3 linked regions of the Methylibium petroleiphilum PM1 genome follow. The protein of the gene in region 2 binds, or shares a complex with, the protein of the main gene of each other region. Links are inferred from orthologs where the notes say so. Each region holds a gene or a part of one and is shown on either strand. Other genes may lie near its edges.

The links.
Region 1: the proteins of holB (region 2) and dnaX are in contact, whole or in part, in a cryo-EM structure (PDB 8GIZ), measured with the Escherichia coli proteins. The link is inferred for Methylibium petroleiphilum PM1 from one-to-one orthologs.
Region 3: the proteins of holB (region 2) and dnaN are in contact, whole or in part, in a cryo-EM structure (PDB 8GIZ), measured with the Escherichia coli proteins. The link is inferred for Methylibium petroleiphilum PM1 from one-to-one orthologs.

Annotation. Positions count from the first base shown.
Region 1 is NC_008825.1:2,698,211-2,705,904, forward strand. What follows is about bases 3,365-6,267. They hold dnaX (DNA polymerase III subunit gamma/tau), read right to left. Parts: upstream 5,787-6,267; coding sequence 3,942-5,786; downstream 3,365-3,941. Other genes in these bases: recR (recombination mediator RecR), read right to left, coding at 3,365-3,437; MPE_RS12775 (YbaB/EbfC family nucleoid-associated protein), read right to left, coding at 3,590-3,916; MPE_RS12785 (AIR synthase-related protein), read left to right, coding at 5,907-6,267. In the rest of the region: gloB (hydroxyacylglutathione hydrolase), read left to right, coding at 1-744; MPE_RS12760 (transglycosylase SLT domain-containing protein), read left to right, coding at 741-2,384; MPE_RS12765 (MAPEG family protein), read right to left, coding at 2,407-2,808; more of recR, read right to left, coding at 2,847-3,364; more of MPE_RS12785, read left to right, coding at 6,268-7,022; MPE_RS12790 (response regulator transcription factor), read right to left, coding at 7,259-7,694. UniProt on the Escherichia coli protein: Part of the beta sliding clamp loading complex, which hydrolyzes ATP to load the beta clamp onto primed DNA to form the DNA replication pre-initiation complex.
Region 2 is NC_008825.1:1,985,106-1,992,896, reverse strand. Bases 3,008-6,007 are described here. They hold holB (DNA polymerase III subunit delta'), read left to right. Parts: upstream 3,008-3,970; coding sequence 3,971-5,044; downstream 5,045-6,007. Other genes in these bases: MPE_RS09350 (TatD family hydrolase), read left to right, coding at 5,521-6,007; MPE_RS09355 (PilZ domain-containing protein), read left to right, coding at 5,044-5,430; tmk (dTMP kinase), read left to right, coding at 3,327-3,974; mltG (endolytic transglycosylase MltG), read left to right, coding at 3,008-3,330. In the rest of the region: MPE_RS09390 (asparaginase), read left to right, coding at 1-19; MPE_RS09385 (NRDE family protein), read right to left, coding at 32-988; MPE_RS09380 (DUF4936 family protein), read right to left, coding at 976-1,293; CAF17-like 4Fe-4S cluster assembly/insertion protein YgfZ, read right to left, coding at 1,301-2,272; more of mltG, read left to right, coding at 2,317-3,007; more of MPE_RS09350, read left to right, coding at 6,008-6,333; MPE_RS09345 (ankyrin repeat domain-containing protein), read left to right, coding at 6,342-6,968; MPE_RS09340 (hypothetical protein), read left to right, coding at 7,104-7,352; MPE_RS09335 (SEC-C domain-containing protein), read right to left, coding at 7,778-7,791. UniProt on the Escherichia coli protein: Part of the beta sliding clamp loading complex, which hydrolyzes ATP to load the beta clamp onto primed DNA to form the DNA replication pre-initiation complex.
Region 3 is NC_008825.1:510-8,234, forward strand. Bases 434-3,367 are described here. They hold dnaN (DNA polymerase III subunit beta), read left to right. Parts: upstream 434-1,314; coding sequence 1,315-2,421; downstream 2,422-3,367. Other genes in these bases: dnaA (chromosomal replication initiator protein DnaA), read left to right, coding at 434-1,080; gyrB (DNA topoisomerase (ATP-hydrolyzing) subunit B), read left to right, coding at 2,519-3,367. Also shown: more of dnaA, read left to right, coding at 1-433; more of gyrB, read left to right, coding at 3,368-5,074; MPE_RS00020 (hypothetical protein), read left to right, coding at 5,097-5,405; MPE_RS00025 (class I SAM-dependent DNA methyltransferase), read left to right, coding at 5,471-7,057; MPE_RS00030 (restriction endonuclease subunit S), read left to right, coding at 7,134-7,725. UniProt on the Escherichia coli protein: Confers DNA tethering and processivity to DNA polymerases and other proteins. Acts as a clamp, forming a ring around DNA (a reaction catalyzed by the clamp-loading complex) which diffuses in an ATP-independent manner freely and bidirectionally along dsDNA.

The sequences.
Region 1 (7,694 bases), 710 kb from region 2 along the record:
TACATCTGGATGCTCCACGATGGCGTGTCGGCCATCGTCGTCGATCCGGGGGAAGCCGCGCCGGTGACTCGCGCGCTCGACGAGCGGTCACTGAAGCTCGCGGCGATTGTAGTGACCCACCATCACGGCGACCACGTCGGCGGTGTCGACGCGCTGCGTGCACGCTTGCCCGACGGCCGCGGACCGGTCTACGGTCCGGCGCGCGAGGACATCCCGCAGCCCTTCCTGCCGCTGCGCGACGGCGATGCGATCGAGCTGTTCGGCACGCGCTTCGAGGTGATCGACGTGCCCGGCCACACGGCTGGCCACATCGCCTACTTCGGCCAGCCGGCCGGCGAGGCGCCCATCCTGTTCTGCGGCGACACGCTGTTCAGCGGTGGCTGCGGCCGGTTGTTCGAAGGCACGCCGGCGCAGATGCACGCGTCGCTGTCGCGACTGGCCGCGCTGCCCGGCGACACGCGGGTGTGCTGCGCCCACGAGTACACACTCGGCAACCTGAAATTCGCGTGCGCCGTGGAACCCGGCAACGCCGATCTGATCGACTACGTTGCGCAGTGCGAGTCGCTGCGACAACGCGACCTGCCCACGCTGCCCAGCACGGTGGCGCGTGAACGACAGGTCAACCCCTTTCTGCGCGTCACGAGCACGCAGGTCCGAACCAGTGCCCGCGCGCATGGCGCCGCCGGCGACGATGCGGTGAGCGTGCTCGCGGCATTGCGACAGTGGAAGAACGAATTCCGATGACCGCCCTGCTGCTCACGCCGAAGCGTCGCGCCACGCTGTCCGTGCTGGCCCTGACGCTCGTGCTGGCAGCCTGCGCCACCGCTCCGTCGCCCGAACCGGTCACGGCTCCCGTCGTCAACGCCGGCGCCGCCGCGCCCGGCGCCACGCCGCCCCCCGAGGCCGCAGCGCCCGGCGTGGCCGCCGCCAGCGCCGCCGCGCCGAACGATGCCGCCGTCGCGGCCGGCCCACCGACCGATCCCGTGCGCCCGGAAGAACCGGTCGACCTCGACGCCATCGCGGCGCAACGCGATCTGTGGATACGCGTGCGGCGCGGCTTCGCGATGCCCGACCTCGACACGCCGCTGGTCCGCGACCGCGAGCAGTGGTACGCCACGCGGCCCGATTACGTGCAGCGCATGACCGAGCGGTCGAGTCGCTACCTGTTCCATGTGGTCGAGGAGATCGAACGGCGCGGCATGCCCACCGAACTGGCCCTGCTGCCGTTCATCGAGAGTGCCTTCAACCCGCAGGCCATGTCGACCGCCAAGGCCTCGGGCATGTGGCAGTTCATCCCGTCGACCGGCAAGCACTTCGATCTGGCGCAGAACGCCTTCCGCGACGACCGGCGCGACGTGCTGGCCTCCACGCGCGCCGCGCTCGACTACCTGCAGAAGCTGCACGGCATGTTCGGCGACTGGCATCTCGCGCTGGCCGCCTACAACTGGGGCGAAGGCAGCGTGGGCCGCGCGATCGCCCGCAACCAGAAACTCGGCCTGCCGACCGACTACCTCAGCCTGAAGATGCCGGACGAGACGCGCTACTACGTGCCCAAGCTGCAGGCCGTGAAGAACCTCATCGCGCGGCCAGAGGCCTTCGGATTGACGCTGCCCGCGATCGAGAACCACCCCTACTTCCTGAGCGTGCCGATCCAGCGCGACATCGACGCAGCCCTGGTGGCCCGTCTGGCCGGCCTGCCGCTCGACGAATTCCACGCGCTGAACCCCTCGCTCAACAAGCCGGTGATCCTGGCCGCCGGCACGCCGCAGGTGCTGCTGCCCTACGACAACGCCAACGAGTTCGTGCGCGCGCTGCCCGGTTACCAGGGCCCGCTGGCCAGCTGGACCGCCTGGGTCGTGCCGACGACGATGAAGCCGGCCGATGCCGCCAAGCGGGTCGGCATGAGCGAAGCCGAACTGCGCGAGGCCAATCGCATCCCGCCGCGCATGCTGGTGCGCGCCGGCTCGACGCTGATGGTGCCCCGGCACCCGCACCGGCACCTCGACGACGTGTCCGAGCGCGTGGCCGACAACGCGACGATGCTGCTCGCCCCTGACGCCCCGGCGCTGCGCCGCACCACCGTGAAGGCGCGCAAGAATGACAGCGTGGCCTCGATCGCCGCACGCTACCGGCTCAGCGCCGCCAGCGTGGCCGACTGGAACAAGGTGGCGGCCGGCGCCCACTTCAAGACCGGCCAGGCGGTGGTGCTCTACCTGCCGGGCAGGGCCGCGACCGCCCGCAAGAGCAGCCCCAGCACGACGGCCAAGGCCCGCGGCAACCGCGCCACCACGTCAGCCACGGCCCAGCGCAAGTCGGCCGGCAAGTCGGTGGCCGCGCGCCCGACCGCGCAGGGCAAGAGCCGCGTGGCCGCCAACAGCCGCTGAGGCCAGGCCGGGCCCGCGGGCCTCAGTTGCGCGGCGTGAACAGGATCGCGATGTTGACCACGAGCGCCAGCGTCCAGACCGCCGAACGCAGCATCGCGCGGTCCGCCAGGTAGCACGCCACGAAGGCGGCGCGCAGCCCCACCCACAACAGTGCCAGCATGCCGATGCGGTCGGCCGGCGCCCCGAGCGTCAGCGCGATCGCCACCGCGCCCACGAAGAACGGCAGGGCCTCGAAGCAGTTGGCCTGCGCCGCGTTCGCGCGCGCCCGGTAGCCGCTCTGCCGCGCCAGCCACTCGCGCGGCGCATGGTTGTCGAAACCGCCTTCGCCGCGCGGCGTGCCGAGGCGCCCTCCCTTGGCGATGCCGGCGCAGACGATGGGCATCAGCGCAGCGGCGAGCACGCTCAGGAGCAGGATCGTCGTCATCGCATCGTCTCCGGTTCGGGTCGACGCCGGCACTGGCCCTAGCGTCGATCGCTCAATGCATGGGCGATGGTGCCCAGGTCCACGTACTCGAGTTCGCTGCCGACCGGCACGCCGCGCGCCAGCCGCGTGACGCTCGGGCCTCGGCCCTTCAGGGCCTGGGCGATCACGTGCGCGGTGGCCTCGCCTTCGGCGGTGAAGTTGGTGGCGACGATCAGTTCCTGCACCTCGCCATCGGTGGCACGCGCCAGCAGTTTCTCCAGCCCGATGTCGTGCACCCCGATGCCATCGAGCGGGCTCAGCCGCCCCATCAACACGAAGTACAGCCCGTGGTAGCTGCCGCTGCGCTCGACCGCTGCCTGATCGGCCGGCGTCTCGACCACGCACAACTGCCGGCGTTCACGCGCCGGATCGAGGCAGGTGCTGCACACCGGGGCCTCGGTGAAGGTGTTGCAGCGCTCGCAGTGCCTCACCGTCGCCACGGCCTGCTCCAGCGCACGCGCGAGCCGCAGCGCGCCCTCGCGATCGTGCTGCAGCAGGTGGTAGGCCATGCGCTGCGCCGACTTCACGCCCACACCCGGCAAGCGGCGCAAGGCCTCGGTCAGCGACTCAAGCGTGGACGACGCAGCCATGCCTCAGCGACTCGATCATCAGGAACAGTCCGCGGCAAAGGAATGGCAGCACGCCACCGTCCCACCGAGCGGACGCCGCGGGTCCGGCTCTGCCGGCCCGCCAGCGTCGCCCCCTCGAGGGGGAGCGGCGCAGCCGCAACGGGGGGGAGCCATCAAAACGGCAACTTCATGCCCGGCGGCAGCGGCATTCCTGCCGTCAGCTTGCCCATCTTTTCCTCGCTGGTCGCCGCCGCGCGGCGCACCGCGTCGTTGAAGGCCGCTGCCACCAGGTCCTCGAGCATGTCCTTGTCGTCGGCCAGCAGGCTGGGGTCGATGGTGATGCGCTTGACGTCGTGCTTGCAGGTCATCAGCACCTTCACGAGCCCGGCACCCGACTGGCCCTCGACCTCGATCAGCGCCAGTTCGTCCTGTGCCTTCTTCAGGTTGTCCTGCATGGCCTGCGCCTGCTTCATCAGGCCGGCCAGTTGTCCTTTGAGCATGTCGTTCTCCGGTGGTTCGAATGGGTCAGACGGGTTTGATCGACCCCGGCACGATGCGGGCCGTCTTGAACTGCGCCGTGAGCTGCAGCACCAAGGGGTCGTTGTGGATCAGCGCCTCGGCCTCGCGCTGGCGCTGCTCGCGCGCCGCTGCATCGCGCCGTGCCGGCGTGTCGTTCACCACACCGGCCTCGACGTCCAGCACCACCGCGTGACCCAGCGCGGCGGCCAGTGCCGCCTGCAGGCGTTCGGCATGGTTCGGATTGCGCAGGCTCTCTCGCTCGACGCGCAGCCGCAGCCGCGTTTCGCCGGTATCGATGGCCACGCACTCGGCCTGCAGCGCCAGCTCGCGGACCAACGCCGCGATCGCGTTCGCATCGGTCAGCTGGCGCACCAGCGCGGCCCAGCGGTCGCCCAGCGGACCGCGGGTCATCTCGGTCGGCGCAGGACCACCAGCCGCGTCGTCGCGCGCGACGGTCGGTGGTGCGGGGCGCGGTGCCACCGTCGCCGGGGGCTGGGACATTTCTTCCGCCAGCGGGATGTCGTCCTCCCATGGCGGGACGCTGGACGGGCTCTTCGCAATCAGCGGCGCAGGCGGTCGGGTCGGCACGGGGTCCGCCTTGGACGGTGGCGCCACGGCAAGGCTCGCGGTTGCCGGCGAGCGGGCCAGCGGCACGGCAGGTGCCGAGCCACGCACGAGGGCGGTTGCGGCACGCGGCGCCGCTGCGGGCGTAGCCTGGCCCGGCCGCACCACCGTCTCGGTGCGTGCAGCACCCGGTGGCCTGAACGCCAGCATGCGCAGCAGCACCATCACCAGGCCGCTGTATTCGTCAGGCGCCAGCGCCAGCTCGGCGCGGCCGTGCAGCGCGATGCTGTAGAGCAGCTGCGTCTCGTCGGCCGGCAGCAGGCCGGCGCGCTGCACGAGTGCCGCGGTGTCGGGATCGGCGGCGTCCAGCGCATCGGGCAGCACCTGCAGCAACGCGAGCTGCTGCAGCACCACCGCCATCTCCTCCAGCGCACCCTCGGCCGACAGGCCCTCGGCGCGCAGTGCGTCGGCCGTGGCCACCACGCCGGCGCCGTCACCGGCGGCCAGCGCATCGATCAGCGCATAGACATGGCTGCGGCCCACGGCGCCTATCATCTGGCGCACGCCGGCTTCCTGGAGCGTGCCGGCACCGAAGGCGATGGCCTGGTCGGTGAGCGACAGCGCATCGCGCATCGAGCCGTGCGCGCCGCGCGCCAGCAGCCGCAGCGCCCCCGGCTCGGCCGAGATGCCTTCGGCCGCCAGCACCTGCTCCAGGTGCGCGAGCACCGTCTCGGGCGCCATTGGCCGCAGGTTGAACTGCAGGCAGCGCGACAGCACCGTGACCGGTACCTTCTGTGGGTCGGTCGTCGCCAGCACGAACTTCAGGTACTCGGGTGGCTCCTCCAGCGTCTTCAGCATCGCGTTGAACGCGGTACTGGAGAGCATGTGCACCTCGTCGATCATGAAGACCTTGAATCGCCCGACGACCGGCTTGTAGGCCGACTGTTCCAGCAGTTGCGAGATCTCGTCGACGCCGCGGTTCGAGGCCGCGTCGAGCTCGGTGTAGTCGACGAAGCGGCCGGCGTCGATGTCGCGGCAGGCCGGACACACACCGCAGGGCTGCGCGGTGATGCCTCCCTGACCGTCGGGCCCGGTGCAGTTGAGGCTCTTCGCGAGGATGCGCGACACCGTGGTCTTGCCGACGCCGCGCGTGCCGGTGAACAGGTAGGCATGGTGCAGCCGCTGCGAGGTGAGCGCGTTGGCCAGCGCCTGCACCACATGCTCCTGGCCGACCATCTCGCCGAAGTGGCGTGGACGGTACTTGCGGGCCAGGACCAAGGTGCTCATGCCCGGCAGTTTACCGGCCGGGGTGGAAGCCCCCGGCCACAGGGGTGCCGGATAATCGGTGCGAATCCGCGGCCTGCCCGCGCCGCGCCATCCGCTCATCGGGCCCCTGCCCTGCCGACCATGACCACGCCCACCCCCACCCCGCTGAGCTACGAACAGGCCGGCGTCAACTACGACCTGATCGACCCGCTGAAAGTGGCCGCGCAGCGTGCCGCCAAGGACACCGCGAAGAACCTCGCCGCGCACGGTTTCGGCGAAGTGGCGGCGTCGCGTGGCGAGTCGGCCTACGTGGTCGACGTCGGGCCGTTCTACCTGGCCAGCATCGTCGAGTGCCTGGGCTCGAAGGCTCTCGTCGCCGACGAGATGAAGGCGCTGACCGGCCAGAGCTATTACGCCGGCATCGCGCAGGACACCATCGCGATGGCGATCAATGACCTGATCACCGTCGGCGCGACGCCGCTGGTGGTGCAGGCCTACTGGGCCGCCGGCGGCAGCGAATGGTTCGGCGACGCGCAGCGCGCGCAGGCGCTGGTGGCCGGCTGGAAGCAGGCCTGCGACACCTGCGGCGTGGCCTGGGGCGGCGGCGAGACGCCGGCGCTGGCCGGCATCGTGGAGGCCGGCCGCATCGATCTCGCGGCCTCCTGCACCGGGCTGATCAATCCGAAGTCGCGGCTGTCGGTCGGCGATGCGCTGGCTCCGGGCGATGCGATCGTGCTGCTCGCGTCGAGCGGCATCCATGCCAACGGCCTGAGCCTGGCGCGCAAGCTGGTCGAGCGGCTGCCGCAGGGCTACCTCACCGAAGTGGCGCCGGGCCTGAGCTACGGCGAGGCCCTGCTCGCGCCGACCACGCTGTACTCGCCGGTGACCGAGGCGTTGTGGAACGCGCAGATCGTGCCGCACTACAGCGCCAACATCACCGGCCACGGCTGGCGCAAGCTGCTGCGCCACCCGGCCACCCACACCTACCGCATCCACAGCGTACCGCCGGTGCCGCCGGTGCTGCGCTTCATCGCCGAGCATGCCGGCCACGACGCGCGCGAGGCCTACAGCACCCTGAACATGGGCGCCGGCTTCGCGCTGTTCGTGAAGGCCGCCGATGCGCAGCGCACCGTCGAGGTCGCGCACCAACAGGGCGTTGCCGCCTGGGTCGCGGGCACGGTGGAGGCCGGCCCCAAGCAGTTGCTGATCGAACCGATCGGCGTGCGCTTCGGCGACGACGACCTGCAGCTGCGCTGACGGTCTTTCCCTCGTCGGGTCCGCGACGCGCGACCGGTCGCCTACAATCCTCGGTGACGGGCCTCCCCGCATGGGGGCGCGGCCAACCGGGTCAGGTCGGGAACGAAGCAGCCCTAACCGTTAGCCTCCAGTGCCGGGGTCGGGCTCGTCACCCTTTCCCCTGTACCCCTGGTACGGCGCGCAATCCAGCGTTCGCGCAGAGTTCCGGCGCATCGATCGCGCTGTTCAGCCCTGCCCTAGATGGCGAGTTCCTCGAAGATCCGGGCCAGGGAAACCATCGAGCGGACGCGCATCTTCTTCATGATGTTGTGTCGATGGACCTTGATGGTGACCTCCGCGACACCCAGCCTGGCAGCGATCTGCTTGTTGAGTCCGCCGCCGATCAGCAGTGCAAGAACTTCCTTCTCGCGTGGTGTGAGGGTCTCATAGGCCTCTCGAAGCGCCCGCAGTCGATCGGCCTCCAACCTCTCGCCGGCATCTCTTTCGAGGGCCTGTCCGATGGCGTCCAGGAGATCCTGATCGCGAAACGGCTTTGAAAGAAACTCCACCGCCCCCGACTTGATGGCCCGGACCGCCATCGGTATGTCGCCATGTCCCGTGATGAAGATGACGGGAATGGAGTCCAGGCGCTTCTTCAGCTCGTGATGGACGTCGATGCCACTGAGGCCTGGC
Region 2 (7,791 bases):
GATGGCGCGCAGCGCCTGATGCCTCTGCGGCTCAGCGAGCCGGCTTGAGGACCCCGCGCGCACGGATGCGCCGCGGCGGCGTGCTGTCCTTTGCCGGCAGCGCGCTGGGCTCCTCCACGGTGCTTTCCGACACCGATTCGGCCGCGGCGTGCGGCACCTGTCCCACCCCGCTGTAGCGCGGCGGCCAGTCCAGCAAACGCGAGCGCCGCAACAGGGCCACGCCCGCGCCGACGGCATAGCTGCGCTCGAACACGTGCGTGACGAGCTGGCGCTTCACTCGCTCGGTGATCACCAGCGTGGAGCAGCGCGTGCCGTAGCGCCCATCCACCGTGCGGATGAAGGCGGCGGAGAGTTGCGCCTCCAGCTCACGCGGAATGCCGGTCGACGGCAGCTCGGCATCGGCGGCCACGCTGCGGTCGACCAGCGCTTCGAACAATCGACTGGCGAGCGCATCGACCGGCTCTTCCGCAGCCGTTTCGGCGAGGGCGCCTTTCACGCGTGCCTTCAGGTGTTCGACCTTGGGCCACGGTGTGTCGAGCGCCGCGTTCGACAGCCCGTAGAGGCCACGCTCGATGCGGCGCGGCAGCGCCGTCGCACTGCTGGCCCAGAAGCATTCGCCGCGCGCGAAATCGGCCGCGACGAGGTTGAAGCCGTTGTAGCCCGACACGGCCACCTGGGTCCAGAAGCGGTCGAGCGGCTGCTCGCCATGCAACCAGTGCGGCACCAGGCCGCCGCGCGAGGGCGCCTGGGCATCCTGCCTGCCCGGCGCCCGGACGTTCGTGACCAGCGCCAGGCGACCGGCAGCGGTCAGGCCCAGCCACGTGCCGCCGGCCTGCAGATCACGACCGCCCAGGATGTCGGGACCGCCGCCCTGGGGCGTCCACCAGGCCAATCGCGCGGTCGGACGATCGAAGAACTCGTCGCGGTTGGACGCCAGCACCAGCGGGAAACGCCGGTCCTGGTCGAGCGCCAGTGCTACGAGGCACATGCGACGAAATGCTCGACGTGGCGAGCGCCGACCAGCCAGGGCGCAAGCCCCCGAGCGGCCCGCTCGACATCGGCCGCCAGCGCAGCCGGATCAGCGTCGGGCGGCAGGCCGTAGGTCTCCATCCAGGTGTGCAGACCCTCCTGCGCTTCAGGCCGGCGCAGCAGACGCACATCGAGCGCCGGATGGGCCGCCTGAAGGGTGATCTGCATTGCCGTCGCAGCCGCCATCAACTCGTCGGCGTGCACGTCGCGAACGCGGTAATAGATGAACAGCGCGTGCCGCCCCATCGGTGAGACAGCCTGCATCGCCGCTTCAGGCCGCGTTCTCGCGCGGCACCGCGTAGGGCAGCGCCAGCGGCTGCAACCTGGCGCCGCCGCTGCTGCCGAGGTGCAGGCTGCCGTCGTCGAGCGCCGAGAGCTTCAGCTCGACCAGCGCATCCCACCCGCCGCCGGGTGCCGGCGCCGCCAGCGCGATCAGCCCACTGGGTTGGGCGTCATCACCGCTCCAGAACACTTCCTGGCCGGGCAGGGCGGCGGCGTCGCCGTGCACGAGCGCGGCGCGGCGCTTGATCGTGCCGCGGTACTGGCTGCGCGCGACGATCTCCTGCCCGGGGTAGCAGCCCTTCTGGAAGTTCACGCCGCCCACCAGCTCGTAGTTCAGCATCTGCGGCACGAAGGCCTCGACGGTGTTCGCCACGATGGGCGCGACGCCGCTGTGCACCTCGAGCCAGTCCCAGCGCTCCAGTGCGAGGGCCGGCAGGGCATTCAGCACCGCGTCGGTTTGCGCCGCGGGGCCGGCCCACAGCCAGCGCGCCTGGCCAGCGCCGTCGGGCAGCCGGACCAGCAGCGCGTCGTCCAGCGCATGCCGCGACCAGACCGCGCCGTTCACCGCCGCTGGCAGCACCTGCGCCAGCCAGGCCGCGGCGCTGCGGCCGGCCAACCCCACCAGCACGGCGTCGTCGCCCCCTTCGCTCAGTTGCGCCTTGGCACGCAGCACGAACATGCGCAGGCGCTTGAGGGTCGCGGGCAGCACATCGCTGCGGCAGGCCAGCCAGATCTCGTCGTGGCTGCGCTTGAAGGCCACGAAGCTCGCAAGCATGCGGCCCTTCGGCGAGCAGTAGGCGGCGAGCCGGGCCTCGCCCAGGCCCAGTCCAGTCATGTCGTTGGTGAGCTGGCCGTGCAGGAAGCTCGCGGCGTCGGCACCGGCCGCGCGGATCACTCCGCTGTGCAGCAGGCGCACGGCGCCGTCGGCCACGGAGGTGCTGGAGGGGAGAGGGGTCGACATGGCCTGATTATCATCAGCGTCGACATGAAAGTTCTCTCCCGACGATGAAGCGCGCACTGAAGCGAGGGCTGTTCCTGCTGTTGGTGCTGGCGTTCGCTGGCGGCGGTCTGGCGGCCTGGTGGCTGACGCAGCCCCTGGCGCTGGCCTCGCCCAGCGTCGAGCTGTCGGTGGAGCCGGGCACGTCGCCACGCGAGATCGCCCAGGGGTGGGTCGACGCAGGGGTCCGCGCGCCGCCGCTGCTGCTCTACGAGTGGTTCCGCTGGTCCGGCCAAGCGCGCAAGATCCGCGCGGGCAGCTACGAGATCGGCCCGGGCACCACGCCGCTCGCGCTGCTGAACAAGATGGTGCGCGGCGACGAGGCCCAGGCCACCGTGCGGCTGATCGAAGGCTGGACCTTCCGGCAGTTCCGCGCCGAGCTCGCGAAGGCCGAGGCGCTGAAGCCGGACACAGCCTCGATGAACGATGCCGAAGTGATGGCGGCGCTGGGCTCACCGGGCCGATCGCCGGAGGGCTGGTTCTTCCCCGACACCTACGCCTACAGCAAGGGGGCGAGCGACCTCGCCGTGCTGCAGCGTGCCCACCGCGCGATGCAGCGCCGCCTCGAGGCGGCCTGGCTCGAGCGGATGCCCGACACGCCGCTGAAGAGCCCCGAAGAGGCCCTGACGCTGGCGTCGATCATCGAGAAGGAGACGGGCCAGACGGCAGACCGCGGCAAGGTCGCCAGCGTGTTCGTGAACCGGCTGCGCATCGGCATGCCGCTGCAGACCGACCCCACGGTGATCTACGGGCTCGGCGAGGCCTTCGACGGCAACCTGCGGCGGCGCGACCTGCAGGCCGACACGCCCTACAACACCTACCTGCGCACGGGCCTGACCCCAACACCGATCTCGATGCCGGGCAAGGCCTCGTTGATCGCGGCGGTGCGGCCGGAGACGAGCCGGGCGCTGTACTTCGTCGCCCGGGGCGACGGCAGCAGCCAGTTCAGCGAAAACCTCGCCGACCATAATCGGGCCGTGAACCGATACCAGCGCGGCGGCGGCCGCGGCGCCGCGCCATGAGCGCCGCCCCCCTCGCGCCGCCGTCCGGGCGCTTCATCAGCTTCGAGGGCATCGACGGCGCTGGCAAGTCGAGCCACCTCGATGCCGTGGCCGAGCGCTGGCAGCGCCGCGGCCTGGAGGTCGTGCGCACCCGCGAGCCGGGCGGCACACCCCTCGCCGAGACCCTGAGGGATCTGGTGCTGCACCAGGGCATGGATGCGCTGACCGAGGCGCTGCTGATCTTCGCGGCGCGGCGCAACCATCTGCAGCAGTGCATCGCGCCTGCACTCGAGCGCGGCGCCGTGGTGCTGTGCGACCGCTTCACCGATGCGACCTTCGCCTACCAGGGGGCTGGCCGCGGCTTCGACCTTGCGGTGCTGACCACGCTGGAGAGCTGGGTACAGCGCGGCCCCGGCGGGCTGCGCCAACCCGACCTGACGCTGTGGTTCGACCTGGATCCGGCTGTCGCGGCGCAGCGCTTGGTGGCGGCTCGCACGCCGGACCGCTTCGAGCGGCAGGACGAGGCCTTCTTCCATCGCGTACGCGACGGCTATCGGGCACGTTTCGAGGCCCAGCCGGAGCGCTTCGTGCGCATCGACGCCTCGCAATCGCGCGACCAGGTGGCGGTGCAGATCGCAGCCATGCTGGCGGAGCGGGGCTGGTGAGCGCCAGTTCCGACGACGGGCTGCTGCCCTGGCTCGAGGCCCCGCTCGCGCAGGCGCTGCACGGCACGCGCGGTCATGCCTTGCTGCTGCACGGCATGCAAGGGGTAGGGCAGTTCGAGCTGGCACTCACGGTGGCGGCGGCCTGGCTGTGCGAAGGCGATGACCCGGCGGCGCGCCCCGGTGGCCGCGCCTGTCGGGGGTGTGCGGCCTGCCGGCTGATCGCGGCTCGCACCCATCCCGACCTGATGGTCCTGGTCCCCGAGGCACTCCAGGAGGCGCTGGGATGGTCGGGGAGCGACGAGGCCGCCGACGGCGAGGGCGGCAAGAGCAAGGCCAAGCCCAGCCGCGAGATCAAGGTCGAGGCGGTCCGCGCGGCCGTGGCCTTTGCCCAGCAGACTTCGTCGCGTGGCGGCGCCAAGGTGACGGTGATCTACCCGGCCGAACGCATGAACCCCGCGAGCGCCAACACCTTGCTGAAGACGCTGGAAGAGCCGCCGGGAAGGGCGCGTTTCGTGCTGGCCAGCGCCGCGCCGCAGCGTCTGCTGCCGACGGTGCGCAGCCGCTGCCAATCCCTGCGCGTGCCGTTGCCAGCGCCCGATGTCGCGGCCGGCTGGCTGGCCGCACGGCAGGTCGCGCAACCCGAGGTGTTGCTGGCGGCGGCTGGCGGCCAGCCGCTGGAAGCGCACGAGCGGCTCGCGTTGGGGGTGGATGCACCGGCCTGGCTGCGCTTGCCGCGCGAGGTGCTGGCAGGCCAGGCCGCCACCTTGGCGACCTGGCCGCTGCCGATTGCGATCGATGCCTTGCAGAAGCTCTGCCACGATGCACTGGCGATCGCGGTCGGGGCATTGCCCCGCTACTTCCCGGCCGACGGCCTGCCGGCCGGCGGCGACGTGGCGCGACTGACCGATTGCTCCGCAGACCTGCGCCGTGCGGCTCGACACGCCGAGCATCCATGGAACGCAGGCCTCGGCGTGGAAGCCCTGGTCTTGCGGGTGCGCGCGGCGTTGCGGCCCGGCAAAGAAGGCGATGCGCAACACTCGCGCCGCCCGTCATTGGCTACACTGAAGTGATGAACGAATCGAACGCCCGGGGCCCCGCCAGCGCTGCTGCCAACAGCGCACGCCCGAGCGTGATCCAGCTCGTGTTCCGCGAGAAGGGCGCGCTGTACGCCGCCTACATCCCGCTGTTCGCCGAAGGCGGCCTGTTCGTGCCCACCACGCGCGAATACCGGCTCGGCGAGGACATCTACCTGCTGCTCTCGCTGCCCGACGACCCGCAGCGCTATCCGGTGGCCGGAAAGATCGGCTGGGTCACGCCGGCCAACGCATCGGGGGGCCGCACGCAAGGCGTCGGTGTCCGCTTTCCGACCGACGAGAAGACCCGCCTGCTGAAGGTCAAGATCGAGGAAATCCTCGGCACCTCGATCTCCTCGGCCAAGCCGACGCAGACCATCTAGCCGGCGGCCGGATCGGCCGAGTCGAAGAGGGCGGCCCGCCCGCGCCACGCCGATCATTCCGCTGAATTCCTTCTGACGAATCTGCCCGCGATGTTCGTCGACTCCCATTGCCACCTGAGCTTCCCCGAACTGCAGGCCGATTTGCCGTCCATCCGCGCTGCGATGGCGCGTGAGCGGGTCGATCGCGCCCTGTGCATCTGCACCACGCTCGAAGAGTTCGACACCGTCCATGCGCTTGCCATGGGGCACGACAACTTCTGGTGCAGCGCCGGCGTGCACCCCGACAACGAGGGCGTGCGGGAGCCCAGTGTCGCGGATCTGCTGGCGCTAGCGGCACAGCCGCGCGTTGTCGCGATCGGCGAGACCGGGCTCGACTACTACCGCCTCGGAGAGCGCAGCGTGGCCGACATGGCCTGGCAGCGCGAGCGCTTTCGCGTCCACATCCGGGCCGCGCGAGAGAGCCGCCTGCCGCTGATCATCCACACCCGCAGCGCCAGCGACGACACGCTGGCGATTTTGCGCGAGGAGGGCGCCGGCCCCGAGGGCGGCGTGACCGGTGTCTTCCACTGCTTCACCGAGACCCGCGCGGTCGCGCGCCTGGCGCTGGAACTCGGGTTCATGATCTCGTTCTCCGGCATCCTGACCTTCAAGAACGCTGCCGAACTGCGCCAAGTGGCGAGCGAAGTGCCGCTCGACCGCTGCCTGATCGAGACCGACAGCCCCTACCTCGCACCCGCACCCCACCGCGGCAAGACCAACAACCCCTCCTACGTACCGCTGGTCGCCGCGCAACTGGCGCAGATCAAGGGCTGTTCCATCGAGGCCGTAGCCGAGGCGACGAGCCGCAACTTCGAGCGCCTGTTCGGCCCGGCCGTGCAGTTGCGGGAGCCTGAAAACTCCTGATCAATGACATGAAAAAGCTTCTGTATCTGCTTGTCGCTCTGTCATTTTCTTCGGCCAACGCCGGCTCTTACGACGACTTTTTCCGAGCCGTCGTCAGCGACGACAGTGCGGCGATCCGCAAGCTCGTCGCGCTCGGCTTCGACCCCAATTCGCCCGATCCCAAGGGCCAACCCGCCATCTCCCGCGCACTGTTTGCAGAATCCGCCGGTGCCGCGCTGACACTCGCGCGCCTGCCCGGCACCGACCCCAACGCCCGCAACACCGCGGGCGAGACGCCGCTGATGGTGGCCGCTCTCAAGGGGCAACCCGAGGTGGCATCGGCGCTCATCGAGCGCGGCGCGGTCGTCGATCCGCCGGGCTGGACGCCGCTGCACTACGCCGCGGCAGGCAACTCGCAGCCCGTGCTGGAGCTACTGCTGAAGCAGGGTGCCGTCGTCGATGCCCGGGCGCCGAACGGACGCACACCCTTGATGATGGCCGTGCTGCACGCCAGCGAGGACCTGATCGACGCCTTGCTGGCTGCCGGCGCGAATCCTCAGGCGCGCGAACGCAACGAACTCACGGCGGCCGACCTGGCGCAGAGGGCCGGACGCGAACGGCTCGCGTTGCGGCTCGCGGCCTTGCCGGCGCGCTGAGGACCACGGCGAGGTCTCGACCCGACAGCGTGTCATCCAAATTCCGACACGCCATTTGGCGCCGGGACGACTACGGCAGGCCACTCGGCCTGCCTACATTGGGATCATCGCCACGCCACCTTCGAAAGGGACAGCATGCTTCCGATCCAGATCACGTCGAACCCGTTCGCTTTGTTGATGGAGCCGGAAGCGGTGGTCCAGGCGATGGAGCACTCCGATCGCCTGAACCGCCTGCAGCGTCGCATCTGCCGCCCACTGGACAAGCAGACGCTGACGCCTGGCGAGGCCGACGCAGCATCCTTCGATCGCGCCGTCGAGGCCGAGCCCGAGGCAGACCCTGAGCCGTTCATCGCCACATCCTCGCGCGCTGCCGGGTTGATCTGAGCGTTCGCGAGCGCTCTCGAACGCCGCATCAGCGGTGTCGAGGGGGCCCAGAGAGGGGCTGGATCAACCCTTGGGATGGCCTGAATAACCGCGCCAATGTATAACCCCGCCAGGGGTTTCGTGATACCACTTATCCACATACTCAGCGTGTAGCTGAGCCGCAAATCCCACTTTGCGCGCCAGATGTCGAGGCCCCAAGCCCAGCCGACGCCGATGTGCGCGGCCCTGTAGAGCGGATCACCGTTGAGAAGACGCCATATGTCGCCCTCGACGGACCCAAAGAGCCAGCAGCGGACCCGGTGCCAGCGACCCTTGACCACCTCCATGGCCAGCCGATCCCAGGGGTCGTAGGGCGTGAAGGGGCCATCGGCCATCCGCTCCCAGGCGTCCTGAACTTGGAACGCGGGCTCAGCCATGACGCCCCCTCAGGGTTTGCCGT
Region 3 (7,725 bases), 2.0 Mb from region 2 along the record:
CTCGGTGCCCCCTCGTCGTCGAACGCAGGGGCCTACACACAGGCCAGCGCGCCGACGCCGACGCACCGGCTCAACACCGCCCTGACCTTCGACACCCTGGTGCCGGGACGCGCCAACCAGATGGCGCGCACCGCCGCGCTGCACGTGGCCGGCGCGCCGGGGGTCATGTACAACCCGCTGTTCATCTACGGCGGCGTGGGCCTGGGCAAGACCCACCTGATCCACGCCGTGGGCAACGCGCTGCTGCGCGACAAGCCCGACGCGCGCATCCTCTACCTGCACGCCGAGCAGTTCATCACCGACGTGGTGAAGAACTACCAGCGCAAGACCTTCGACGAGCTCAAGGCCAAGTACCACTCGCTCGACCTGCTGCTGATCGACGACGTGCAGTTCTTCGCCGGCAAGGAGCGCACCCAGGAGGAGTTCTTCAACGCCTTCGAGGCGCTGCTGGCCAAGCGCGCGCACATCATCATGACCAGCGACACCTACCCCAAGGGGCTGGCCGACATCGACGAGCGCCTCACCTCGCGCTTCGATGCCGGACTCACAGTGGCGATCGAGCCGCCCGAGCTGGAAATGCGCGTCGCGATCCTGATGAAGAAGTCCGACGTCGAAGGCACGCCGATGCCCGAGGACGTGGCCTTCTTCGTCGCCAAGAACGTGCGCGCCAACGTGCGCGAGCTCGAGGGCGCGCTGCGCAAGGTGCTGGCCTATGCACGCTTCAGCCAGAAGGACATCAACATCGCGCTGGCCCGCGAGGCACTGAAGGACCTGCTGTCGATCCAGAACCGCCAGGTCGGCGTGGAGAACATCCAGAAGACGGTGGCCGACTTCTACAAGATCAAGGTCGCCGACATGTACTCCAAGAAGCGTCCCGCCAGCATCGCCCGGCCACGCCAGATCGCCATGTACCTCGCCAAGGAACTGACGCAGAAGAGCCTGCCCGAGATCGGCGAGCTGTTCGGTGGTCGTGACCACACCACCGTGCTGCATGCGGTGCGCAAGATCGGCGGCGAGCGCGGCAAGAACACCGAACTGAACCAGCAGCTCCACGTGCTGGAACAGACCCTCAAGGGCTGAAGCATGCGCATGCCGAGGCCGTCAAGTGACAAAGCTGGGGACAACTCCGGAACAAGCAGAGAGTCATCCACAGCCCGAGCCAGGCCACCAGAGTTGTTGTGGTCGGCTCCCGCGCAAACCGAGCCACGACCCACAGGGTTGAAGCCCAGCTAAGTGATTGCCGGAACAAGCGAAAATGGCCTTGTCCACACGAAGTGCCGGCCCCTACTAAAACGACTACCTGAAGAGGTTTAAATGATTGTCTTGAAGAGCCCGCAGGAAAAATTTCTGGGTGCACTGCAAGCCGTCGCCGGCATCGTCGAACGGCGTCATACCTTGCCGGTGCTGGCCAACGTGCTGATGCGCAAGACCGGCAACGCGATCGAATTCACCACCAGCGATCTCGAGATCCAGGTCCGCACCCAGGCCGAGTTCGACGGCGACGCCGGCAACTTCAGCACCACGGTCGGAGCGCGCAAGCTGATCGACATCTTGCGCACCCTGCCGGCCGACCAGAACGTGACGCTCAGCAGCGCGCAGAACAAGCTCACGCTCACCGGCGGCAAGAGTCGCTTCACGCTGCAGACGCTGCCGGCGGAAGACTTCCCGCTGGTGCAGGAGGCAGCTGATTTCGGCCCGGCCTTCAGCGTGCCGCAGAAGAGCCTGAAGGCGCTGATCGCCCAGGTGCACTTCGCGATGGCGGTGCACGACATCCGCTACTACCTCAACGGCATCCTGTTCGTCGCCGAGGGCAAGAGTCTCACGCTGGTGGCCACCGACGGCCACCGCCTGGCGCTGGCCCAGGCCACGCTCGATGTGGAGATGCCCAAGCAGGAAGTCATCCTGCCGCGCAAGACCGTGCTGGAGCTGCAGCGCCTGCTGAAGGACGAAGACACCGCCATCGAGATGCGCTTCGCCGGCAACCAGGCCAAGTTCGCGTTCTCGGGCATGGAGTTCGTGACCAAGCTGGTCGAGGGCAAGTTCCCCGACTACAACCGCGTGATCCCCAAGAACCACAAGAACCACGTGACGCTGGGCCGTGCGCCGCTGCTGGCCAGCCTGCAGCGCGCCGCCATCCTGACCAGCGAGAAGTTCAAGGGCGTGCGCCTGAACTTCGACCCCGGCACGCTGCGCATCGCCTCCAGCAACGCCGAGCAGGAAGAGGCCAAGGAAGAGCTCGAGATCGACTACGGCGGCGACGCCATCGAGATCGGCTTCAACGTCACCTACCTGATGGACGTGCTGGCCAACATGGGCCAAGAGATGGTCACCTTGTCGCTGCAGGATTCCAACAGCTCGGCTCTCGTCACCGTGCCCGAGCAAGGCGGCTTCAAGTACGTGGTGATGCCGATGCGGATCTAGCCCGCAACCCAGCCGACACCAGCACAGCGGGCCGCGAGCCCGCTGCAGCGTTTTTGAAGGGGCCGGTCCACCGGCCCCGTGATGGAAAAGAGCCCCCATGAGCGACCCCAAGACCCCGCAACACGACGCCCAGAGCGGCGTCACGCAGCAACCCGTGCCGTCGGCGGAAGGCCATGCCATCTCCGTGGGTTCGGACGCGTCGGTGGCCTATGGAGAGGGCTCCATCCAGATCCTGGAAGGCCTGGAGGCGGTTCGCAAGCGGCCCGGCATGTACATCGGCGACACGTCCGACGGCACCGGCCTGCACCACCTCGTGTTCGAGGTGGTCGACAACTCCATCGACGAAGCCCTGGCCGGCCACTGCGACGACATCGTGGTGACCATCCACTCCGACAACTCCATCAGCGTCACCGACAACGGCCGCGGCATCCCCACCGGCGTGAAGATGGACGACAAGCACGAGCCCAAGCGCAGTGCCGCGGAGATCGCGCTGACCGAGCTGCACGCTGGCGGCAAGTTCAACCAGAACAGCTACAAGGTCTCGGGCGGGCTGCACGGCGTGGGTGTGAGTTGCGTCAACGCGCTCTCGAAGTGGTTGCGCCTCACCGTACGCCGCGAAGGCAAGGTGCACCTCATGGAGTTCCGGCGCGGATTCCCGCAGGACCGTGTGCTGGAGATGCGCAACGGCTTCGAGGTCTCGCCGATGGCCATCGTGGGCGACACCGAGAAGCGCGGCACCGAAGTGCACTTCCTGCCCGACGAAGAGATCTTCACCAACATCGACTTCCACTACGACGTGCTCGCCAAGCGCCTGCGCGAACTGAGCTTCCTGAACAACGGCGTGAAGATCCGCCTGGTCGACGAGCGCAACGCCAAGGAAGACAACTTCGCCTACGCCGGCGGCGTGAAGGGGTTCGTGGAGTTCATCAACACCGGCAAGAAGGTGCTGCACGGCAACATCTTCCACGCGCTGGGCGACAAGATGAGCGAGTTCAACACCAACATCGGTGTCGAAGTGGCGATGCAGTGGAACGACGGCTACAGCGAACAGGTGCTGTGCTTCACCAACAACATCCCGCAGCGCGACGGCGGTACCCACCTCACCGGCCTGCGCGCGGCCATGACGCGCGTGATCAACAAGTACATCGAGGACAACGAACTCGCCAAGAAGGCCAAGGTCGAGATCGCCGGCGACGACATGCGCGAAGGGCTGGCCTGCGTGGTGAGCGTGAAGGTGCCCGAGCCCAAGTTCAGCAGCCAGACCAAGGACAAGCTGGTGTCCAGCGAAGTGCGCGGCCCGGTGGAAGAGATCGTGGGCAAGCTGCTCACCGACTACCTGCTCGAGAACCCGATCGACGCCAAGATCATCTGCGGCAAGATCGTGGAGGCCGCGCGCGCCCGCGAGGCCGCCCGCAAGGCCCGCGAGATGACGCGCCGCAAGGGCGTACTCGACGGCATGGGCCTGCCCGGCAAGCTGGCCGACTGCCAGGAGAAGGACCCCGCGCTCTGCGAGATCTACATCGTGGAGGGCGACTCCGCCGGCGGCTCCGCCAAGCAGGGCCGCGACCGCAAGTTCCAGGCGATCCTGCCGCTGCGCGGCAAGATCCTGAACGTGGAGCGCGCCCGCTTCGAAAAGCTGCTCACCAGCAACGAGATCCTCACGCTCATCACCGCGCTGGGCACCAGCATCGGCAAGGACGAATACAACCCCGACAAGCTGCGCTACCACCGCATCATCATCATGACCGATGCCGACGTGGACGGCGCCCACATCCGCACGCTGCTGCTCACCTTCTTCTACCGCCAGATGCCCGAGCTGGTGGAGCGCGGCCACATCTACATCGCCCAGCCGCCGCTCTACAAGGTGAAGCTCGGCAAGGAAGAGCAGTACCTGAAGGACGGCCACGAGCTCGACGCCTACCTGTTGCGCGTGGCGCTGCGCGACGCGCGGCTGGAAACCGGCGTGGGCGGCACCGTGCTGCTGGGCGACGCGCTGGAATCGCTGGCGCGCCAGTACGTGCTGGCCAACAACGTGACCGCCCGCCTGGCCAACTGGATGGACGTGGAGGCGCTGCGCGCCATCGCCGACGGCCTGGTACTCAACCTCGACACCCTGGCCGATGCCGAAACCTCCGCCGCCGCGCTGAAGGCCGCGCTGCACGATGCCGACGTGAGCGCCGAATTCGACGCCCGGCTCGACAAGCACCTGCTCCGCATCAGCCGCCGCCACCACGGCAACACCAAGAGCAGCGTGATCACCGCCGACTTCGTGCACGGCGCCGACTACGAGGCCCTCAGCACCGCCGGCCTCGCCTTCAAGGGCCTGGTGTCCACCGAGGCCGTGGTGAAGAAGGGCGAGGGCGAGAAGCAGAAGGACGCCAAGGTGGCCGACTTCCGCGAGGCCATGGCCTGGCTGATGCAGCAGGCCGAGAACAGCGTGGGCCGCCAGCGCTACAAGGGCCTGGGCGAGATGAACCCCGAGCAGCTCTGGGAAACCACCATGGACCCCACGGTGCGCCGCCTGCTGCGCGTACAGATCGACGACGCCATCGAGGCCGACCGCGTGTTCACCATGCTGATGGGCGACGAGGTGGAACCGCGGCGCGACTTCATCGAGACGAATGCGTTGAGGGCGGCGAACATCGACGTTTGATCCGGGAGCCGGATTGAACGAGATGTACGAAATCAACCAGAACGAAGTCCCCTCTTCGTTCATCGCTCTGTTCATCCCCCGCGGCGCCACGCGCCCCAGCGAGAGCCGCGAGGTCATCGCGGCGCGCTACGAGCTGTGTGAAGACCTGGCGCAGATGCTGACCGAGCACGCGGTGGCCACGCGCGCCTATCTGGGCGTCACCGAGCTCGACGTGCTGGGGCAGCTGCTTCGTGGCCTGCAGACGGCGGATGCGGTCGTCACGCCCGACGAGGCGCACTGGGTGGTGCGCCGGCTGGCGGAGCTGCTGGAGTGGCCGGCGCTCGCGCCCTAGGGACAACGGCTCAGCCGCGGGCCGCGACAATCGGCCGCACCTTCCCACGCGACGCCCTACTTCCCATGCCGGACGACCTGAAGAGGACCCTCTGGGCCACCGCCGACAAGCTGCGCGCCAACATGGACGCGGCCGAGTACAAGCACCTGGTGCTGGGCCTGATCTTCCTGAAGTACATCTCCGACACCTTCCAGGCCCGCCGCACCGAACTGACGGCGCGCTTCGCCGACCCGGCCGACGAATACCACCTCGACGGCGCCACGCCGGCCGACATCGCCGCCGAACTGGAAGACCGCGACTACTACCGCGAGGCCAACGTCTTCTGGGTACCGGAAGCGGCCCGCTGGGAAGCCATCCGTTCTGCGGCCAAGCAGCCCGACATCGGCAAGCGCATCGACGATGCCCTGAGCCTCATCGAAGCCGAGAACCCCAAGCTCAAGGGCATCCTCGACAAGCGCTTCGCGCGCGCGCAGCTGCCCGACGGCAAGCTGGGCGAACTGGTGGACCTGGTCTCCACCATCGGCTTCGGCGAGAGCGCCGCCACTGCGCGCGACGTGCTGGGCCAGGTGTACGAATACTTCCTCGGCATGTTCGCCAGCGCCGAAGGCAAGCGCGGCGGTCAGTTCTACACGCCGCGCAGCATCGTCAAGACACTGGTCGCCGTGCTGGCGCCGCACCACGGCAAGGTGTACGACCCGTGCTGCGGCAGCGGCGGCATGTTCGTGCAGAGCGAAGAGTTCATCCTCAGCCACGGCGGCAAGCTGGGCGACGTGGCCATCTTCGGCCAGGAGGCCAACCCCACCACTTGGCGGCTCGCGGCAATGAACCTCGCGATCCGCGGCATCGACTTCAACCTCGGCCGCGAGCCGGCCGACACCTTCACCAAGAACCAGTTTCCCGACCTGCGCGCCGACTTCATCCTGGCCAACCCGCCGTTCAACATCAGCGACTGGTGGCACGCGAGCCTGACGGGTGACGCTCGTTGGCACTACGGCGACCCGCCGCAAGGCAATGCCAACTACGCCTGGCTGCAGCACATGCTGCACCACCTGAAGCCCGGCGGCCGCGCCGGCATCGTGCTGGCCAACGGCAGCATGAGCAGCAGCCAGAACAACGAAGGCCAGATCCGCGCCGCGACGGTGGAGGCCGACGTGGTGGAGGTGATGATCGCGCTGCCGGGCCAGCTGTTCTTCAACACGCAGATCCCGGCGTGCCTGTGGTTCCTGGTGAAGGACAAGCGGCAGCGCCGAGGCGAGGTGCTGTTCATCGACGCGCGCAAGCTGGCCACGATGATCAGCCGCGTGCAGTGCGAGCTGAAGGACGAGGTGATCGAGCGGATCGCCGGGACCGTGGCCGCGTGGCGCGCATCACCCCCTCTCCCGCTGGCGGGAGGGGGTCGGGGTGAGGGTGCTTCGAGCTACGCCGACATCCCCGGCTACTGCCGCAGCGTGAAGCTCGCCGAGATCGCCGAGCACGGGCATGTGCTGACGCCGGGGCGCTATGTGGGCGCGGAAGCGGTGGACGATGATGGCGAGAGCTTCGAGGCCAAGATGCAGGCGCTGACCGAGAAGCTCGGGGAGCAGATGGCGAAGGGGGCGGAGCTGGATGCGGTGATTCGGCAGAAGCTGGGTGGGCTCGGGTATGAGTTCTGAATGGCCCTTGATCTCGATCGAAGAGATCAAGGCCCCCGGAGCGGGAAGCATTGCAATCGGCCCATTCGGCTCGCGGATGAAGAGCGATTGCTACGTGGATGCCGGGGTTCGTGTTGTCCGCGGCACCAACTTGACTGGCGGCCGATCGTTCTCGGGTGAGTTTGTATTCATCACGCCAGAGAAGGCTGTAGAACTCAATTCGGCGAACCTGTCGCCGAATGACTTGGTCTTCCCTCATCGTGGCGCTATTGGCGAAGTTGGCATCGTCCCGGAAGACGGCGAGAGGTACGTTCTGTCCTCAAGCCTGATGAAGCTGACATGCGATGTGGCCCGTGCACACCCGGACTTCGTCTACTACTTTTTCAAGTCTGCGATTGGGCGCTTCGAACTTCTCAAGAACTCATCGCAGGTCGGCACGCCGGGTATTGGCCAGCCACTGACATCACTCAAACAAATCAAGCTGAGGCTGCCGCCAGTCGGCGAGCAGGTAGCGATTGCGGCCGCTCTGCGTGCTCTCGACGACCGCATCGCCCTCCTGCGCGACACCAACGCCACCCTCGAAGCGATCGCGCAGGCGCTGTTCAAGTCGTGGTTCGTCGACTTCGATCCCGTTCGCGCCAAGAGCCAAGGCCTCGCCCCGGCCGGCATGGACGAAGCCACGGCGGCCC